Regions from separate parts of the Actinoplanes sp. SE50/110 genome, predicted to be linked through region 1. Evidence: riboswitches for the same ligand, from Rfam matches in the RefSeq annotation. Region 1 holds a riboswitch; the other holds the start of a gene.
What was found. Region 1 has a riboswitch for S-adenosylhomocysteine ahead of ahcY (adenosylhomocysteinase). Riboswitches for the same ligand answer to the same signal wherever they lie in the genome.

Region 1 (3,335 bases):
CGGCTCGGTGTCGGTGCAGACGAACATCATGTACTTCATGGACGGTCTCCCTGTTCGGTCGGTTTCACTGAGGTGACGAACGGCCGGACCCGATCAGGACACCGGAACGTTGAATGGCGTGATTATTTCCGGCGGCGCCCCGTCGCGGAGTACCGCGTTGATCCGGAACTGCCGCAGCAGCGCGAGAATCTCCTGGTCGGCGCCGTGCGCGACGAACACGTCAAAATTCCGCCCGGCATCCTCGAACGCCGTGATCACCCCGGCGCAGCCGTCCGGCCGGGCCGTGTAGACCGCCCGGACGGTGTGTGTGCCGGCCAGCGTCGCCGGCACCTGGCCGGGATCGGTCACCGTCCGCAGCCGGCGGCCGGGCCCCAGCGCCGACCGGAACCCGTCGATCCGCTTCCCGGTTCCCGGACCGGCGATCACCAGGACGTCACCGGCCCGGTCGTGCAGCCACTGCTCGATCAGGTAGGCGGCGGTGGCGCCGGCCGCGAAGTCGTCCGGCTCCGCGCACTCCCGATCAAGGTCGGCGACCGCCCGGCGGACCCGGGCGACGGTGCTGTCCCGGACCCCGCCGCGCCGGTGCAGCACGCGGTCGACGGTGGCCGGGCTGAGACCGGCCCGGAGGGCGATCTCCCGGATCCGGTGGGGCTGCTTCACGACGTACAGGATGATGGGTTTCTGAGGTGGCATGGAAGGTCTTTGATGTCATTGCGCCCCATCGCGTGACGTAACCTCCCCACGTGCGCGTGATCTCCCGCTGGGCCGACGGCGGCGTCGAAGTCTTCGACGAGTCCCTCGAGCCCTGCCGATCCTTCCCGGTTCCGCCCGAGGTCGAGGGCTGGGCGGTGCCGGCGAGCCGGGACAGCCTGATCCATGCGATCGGCAACACGGTGATCCGGATCGGCCCGGGCGCCGAGGAACGGTGGCGCTGCGATCTCAGCCTGCGTGAACGGCCGACGGCTTGGCCCAGCGCCGTCACCCTGTCCGCGGACGAGACCCGGATCTGGGTCTACGCCCCGGGCCGGGAGGACGGCCACGACGCCTGGTTCGTGCTCGACGCCGGCACCGGCCGGGAGATCCGGCGGTACCGGCTGCCGACCGGTGGCCAGCGAGGACAGCAGTTCCCGGTCCGTGACGGCAGCATGCTGCTCAGCGTCAGCCGCGGCCAGGACGGCTGGGCGACCTACCGCGCCGGGCCGGACGGCACCGTGCACGACTACGCCTGGGATGACCGCGCCCTGGTCGACCTCTCCCCCGACCAGCGGCAGTTCATGACCGTGGACCACTGGCAGGAGGACGTCGCCTTCCACGACTTCGCCGATGGCGCGGTGCGCTTCCGGATCGGCGCCGAAGCCTTCGGGCTGGACCGGCCGGACGTGGAATACGCCGGCGGATATCTGGACGACGAGACCGCGATCGTGGTCGCCGTCGCCGACGACGACTCGTGGCGGCACTTCCGGGTCGGTGCCCGCACCGGAGAGGTGCTGGGTGACCTGGGAATCATGACGATCGACGAGTATGACCTCCAGCCGCTCGGCGACGGGACCTATGTCATCACCGACACCGACGGAACTCTCAGGCGCATGTGATCAAGCGCCGAAGAAGATAAAGTAGTCACCGCCTATCCGAGAGGCGCTGCAACGGACAGCGAAGTCCGCCACGCTCGGGTGCGGTGTTGTTGACGTAAGGGCGCCTCCTGATGAGGGAGGAGCCCTCTTTTCATGAGCGACAAACTTCGATCCGTCAACGGTCTCGACTTCGCGATCGCCGACATCAACCTGGCCGAGGCCGGCCGCCACCAGCTGCGGCTGGCCGAGCACGAGATGCCCGGCCTGATGTCGCTGCGCGCCGAGTTCGGTGAGTCGAAGCCGCTGGCCGGCGCCCGGATCGCCGGTTCGCTGCACATGACCGTGCAGACCGCCGTGCTGATCGAGACGCTGGTCGCGCTCGGCGCCGAGGTCCGCTGGGTGTCCTGCAACATCTTCTCGACGCAGGACGAGGCGGCGGCCGCCGTCGCGGTCGGCCCGACCGGCACGGTCGACGCCCCGGCGGGTGTCCCGGTGTTCGCCTGGAAGGGCGAGACGCTGGAGGAGTACTGGTGGGCGACCACCCAGCTGTTCGACTTCGGCAACGGCCGGGGCCCGAACATGATCCTCGACGACGGCGGTGACGCCACCCTGCTGGTGCACAAGGGTGTCGAGTTCGAGGCGGCGGGCGCGGTCCCGCAGACCACCGAGGCCGACTCACACGAGTACTCGATCATCCTGGACACGCTGCGGGCGAGCCTGGCCGAGGACCCGCAGCGGTTCACCCGGATCGCCGCCGAGATCCGCGGTGTCACCGAGGAGACCACGACCGGTGTGGCCCGGCTGTACAAACTGGCCAAGGAGGGCACCCTGCTCTTCCCGGCGATCAACGTCAACGACGCGGTCACCAAGAGCAAGTTCGACAACAAGTACGGCATCCGGCACTCGCTGGTCGACGGCCTGAACCGGGCGACCGACGTGATGCTGGGCGGCAAGCTGGCCGTGGTCTGCGGTTACGGCGACGTCGGCAAGGGCTCGGCGGAGACGCTGCGCGGCCAGGGTGCCCGCGTCGTGGTGACCGAGGTCGACCCGATCTGCGCGCTGCAGGCGGCGATGGACGGCATGCAGGTGGTCCGCCTGGAGGACGTGGTCGGCGAGGCGGACATCTTCGTCACCACCACCGGCGGCACCGACATCATCCGGGTCGAGCACCTGCAGGCGATGAAGCACAACGCGATCGTCGGCAATGTCGGCCACTTCGACGACGAGATCGACATGGCCGGCCTGGCCAAGGTCCCGGGCGTCGAGAAGGTGGAGATCAAGCCGCAGGTGCACGAGTGGCGCTTCCCGGACGGCCACTCGGTGATCATCCTGTCCGAGGGCCGGCTGATGAACCTGGGCAACGCCACCGGCCACCCCAGCTTCGTCATGTCGAACTCGTTCACCAACCAGGTGATGGCGCAGATCGAGCTGTGGACCAAGCCCGGCGAGTACGCGAAGCAGGTCTTCGTGCTGCCGAAGCACCTGGACGAGAAGGTCGCGCGGCTGCACCTGGACGCGCTGGGTGTGCGCCTGACGACGCTGACCAAGAAGCAGGCGGAGTACCTGGGCGTCGACGTCGAGGGTCCGTTCAAGCCGGAGCACTACCGCTACTGAGTTATAAGCAGTAAATAGTTCCCCTATGTCGGTTTTCTCGCGGTTAATCTGCGGCTTCCGACATAGGGGGATTTTCATGCGACGTATCTTCACCGCCTTCGGCCTGACCGCCGCGATGCTGCTGCCGCTGACCACCGCGTCAGCGGCGAA
Region 2 (3,335 bases), 3.8 Mb from region 1:
GATCGCCGCCGAGGGCCAGCGCCGTCTCGACGCCGGCACCCTGGTCGCCGTTCTGCACCTGGGCCTGGACCGGTTCCAGGACGCCAACGACGTGCTGGGCCACCACGGCGCCGACATCCTGCTGCACCGGGTGGCGGTCGCGCTGAGCGCCGCGCACGGCCCCGGCGACCTGGCCGCCCGTCTCGACGGCGACCAGTTCCTGGTGCTGCTCGGCGACCTGCCGGCCGGCCACACCCCGCAGTCGATGGGCCGGCACATCGCGGCCGGTCTGCGCGGCCCGCACACCGTCGACGGCCTGCCGATCGGCGTCGAGGTCAGCATCGGCGTCAGCCCCGCCGACCACCACGACATCCAGGTCGTCCAGCGCCGCGCCGCGGCCGCCATGCGCCGCGCCAAGCAGGACCGCACCGGCGTCGTCTCCTGGACCCCCGGCCTGGACTCCACCCAGCGTGTCGACCTGCGCCAGCTCACCGAGCTGCGCACCGGCCTGAAGAGCGGCCACCTGCGCCTGCACTACCAGCCGCTGCACGACGCCGTCACCCGCGAGATCAACGGCGTCGAGGCCCTGGTCCGCTGGCAGCACCCGCAGCGCGGCCTGCTGCCCCCGGGCGTGTTCCTGCCCGACGCGGAACGTTCCGACGTCATCCTGGAACTCACCGACTGGGTGCTGGCCGAAGCCCTGCACCAGGCCGCCCTGTGGAAACGGGCCGGTCACCACGTGCCCGTCTCGGTCAACCTGCCGGCCGCCTACCTGGCCCAGGCCCGCGCCGTACCCACCATCCTGGCCATGCTCGACCTCGAACAGCTCCCCGCCGAACTGCTCACCGTCGAGATCACCGAGACCGCCGTGCTGGCCCGCCCCGACGAGGTCGCCGCCCAGCTGGCCGACCTGCGCCTGCGCGGCGTCCGGGTGGCCATCGACGACTTCGGCACCGGCTACACGTCGCTGGGCCTGCTCCCCCGCCTGCCCATCGACGAATTGAAGATCGACCGCTCGTTCGTCGTCCAGATGCACGACTCCCCGGCGCACGCCACGATCATCGACTCGGTGATCGCCATCGCGAAGGCCCTCGGCATGAAGGTCGTCGCCGAGGGCGTCGAGGACGAACCCACCGCGGCCGACCTGGCCCGGGCCGGCGTCGACCTGTTGCAGGGCTACCACCTCAACCGCCCCACCCCACCCGACGCGGTCCCGCTCCTCCCGGCCCGGCCTCTGCTCACGGTCCTCTGAAACCCGACGTGCGGGGGGACGACCCGAAATTCACCCGCGGCGTAGGCGCTCGATCAGGTGCTCCTTGATCACTGGCGGACCCGGATCGCCGAGCCCCGGCCCGTCGATGCCGCCGCAGCACGGGCGATCCCCATGCACCCCCTGCGCCGGATCACCACCGAGCTCGGTGCCGGCTTCCGATTCCTCTCCGGAAGTCCGCCGCTGCGACGCGTGACGCTCGCCAGCGTCCTCGCGGCCTTCGCCGTCGGCGGCGGCGGCGATGCGACCGGCTACGCCGTCATCAGCCAGGGTCTGCACCGCGCACCGCAGTTCACCGGGCCGCAGACCGCCGGCCTCGCCCTCGGCGCCGTCCTCATCGCCGTCCTCGACTACCGTCTGGTGCTCGTCGGTGCGGGTCTCTGTCTACTGGTCGCGGCCGCGGCTCTCCGCCGTACGAAAGTCCCGGAGGAGCCGTCGGAGACGGCGGCGGCCGCCGAGATCACCACCAGCCGCTGACCCGGCTCATCCGTCTGCGCGGCGCCGTCGCCCCTCGTCATCACGCTCGGCTCGGGCTGCTCACCGGTTTCGTTTCCGGAGGGACCCGGTGGGCGGATTGCCGCGCAGAGCGGGCCTTGTTAGCGTCCGGGTGCGGGTCGAGGGGCGCTGCGACGGATGTTTCATCCGCCACGCTCGGCCTGTCCCTGGTCGCAAGGGCGCCTCCCGCCGGAGGCTGCCCTGGACGCGTGCCCCCGGCGGACGACCTGTGGGGGACGCATTCATGGCATCGGACCTGACCGGATTCATCGCCGGCCTGCCCAAGGTGGAGCTGCACGTGCACCACGTCGGCTCGGCGACACCGCGGACCGTGGCGCGTCTGGCCGAGCGGCACGCCGGGAGCACCTCGGTGCCGGCCGACCCGGCCCTGCTCGCGGAGTACTTCACCTTCACCGACTTCGCGCATTTCATCGAGGTGTATCTGTCGGTTGTGGATCTGATCCGCGACGCCGAGGACGTGGCCACGCTCACCTACGACATCGGCGCCGGTCTGGCCGGGCAGTCGGTGCGGTACGCGGAGCTGACGCTGACCCCGTACTCCTCGGTGGTCCGCGGCATCCCGGCCGAGGCGTACTGCGAGGCGGTGGAGGACGCCCGGCGACGGGTCGCCCGTGACCACGGCGTGGAACTGCGCTGGTGTTTCGACATTCCCGGCGAGCCGACCATGACCGGCGCCGACGTGACCCTCGACGTGGCGCTCCGGCAGCGGCCGGACGGCCTGGTCAGCTTCGGGCTGGGCGGCCCGGAAGCCGGCATCTCCCGGGAGAGTTACGCCGGCCATTTCGCCGCCGCGCGGGCCGCCGGGCTGCGCAGCGTGCCGCACGCCGGCGAGTCGACCGGCCCGCAGACCGTCTGGGACGCGCTGCACCACCTCGGCGCGGAACGCATCGGCCACGGCATCGCCGCCGCGCGCGATCCGGAACTGATGGCCTACCTGCGCGAGCACGACATCGCCCTGGAGGTCTGCCCGACCTCCAACGTCTGCACCCGGTCGGTGCCGTCCCTGGCCGAGCATCCCCTCCCGGCACTGGTCGCGGCCGGGGTGCCGGTCACCGTCAACTCCGACGACCCGCCGATGTTCTCCACCACCCTCAACCACGAGTATCAGGTGGCCGCGGACCTGCTCGGCCTGGACGAGCACGGCGTCGCCGACCTGGCCCGGCAGGCGGTCCGCTACTCGTTCCTCGACGCCACGGGCAGGTCCGCCCTGCTCACCGAGATCGACACCTACGTCACCGCCACGACCGCGCGCTGAGTCCGGGCACCGCCGGGCCCCGCTGGCTGGTCCGGCAGCCGGTCAGCCCCACGACGGCGGGACGGCCGGCGCCCGGCGGCGCGACGCCCGACGCGGTCCCGGGCATGCGGTGGCGGTGAGCCGTCGCGGCCGGTCACCGGAAGTCGGCCGGGTTCAGGCGGGCGGTGCGGCGGCGGTATTCGGCGGCCATTCCGGGCCAGTTGGTCACGATGCGGCCGGACGCGGTGCGGTACCAGCTCTGGCAGGCCGCCCAGACACTTCCGGCGAGCCGGCCCTGCATTTCCTCGTCGTAGGCGGCGGCCACCTCCGGGCGTA

Region 2: another riboswitch for S-adenosylhomocysteine. It lies ahead of ACSP50_RS27035 (adenosine deaminase); the one in region 1 lies ahead of ahcY (adenosylhomocysteinase).

The regions. Positions count from the first base shown of each region.
Region 1 is NZ_LT827010.1:591,309-594,643, reverse strand. It holds gene ACSP50_RS02615 (YciI family protein) at 1-39, opposite strand, end outside; gene ACSP50_RS02610 (LacI family DNA-binding transcriptional regulator) at 94-660, opposite strand; gene ACSP50_RS02605 (hypothetical protein) at 744-1,592, shown strand; S-adenosyl-L-homocysteine riboswitch at 1,625-1,705, shown strand; gene ahcY (adenosylhomocysteinase) at 1,725-3,185, shown strand; gene ACSP50_RS02595 (DUF4142 domain-containing protein) at 3,262-3,335, shown strand, end outside.
Region 2 is NZ_LT827010.1:6,033,271-6,036,605, forward strand. It holds gene ACSP50_RS27025 (bifunctional diguanylate cyclase/phosphodiesterase) at 1-1,231, shown strand, start outside; gene ACSP50_RS27030 (hypothetical protein) at 1,289-1,726, shown strand; S-adenosyl-L-homocysteine riboswitch at 1,860-1,936, shown strand; gene ACSP50_RS27035 (adenosine deaminase) at 1,989-3,020, shown strand; gene ACSP50_RS27040 (NAD(P)/FAD-dependent oxidoreductase) at 3,154-3,335, opposite strand, start outside.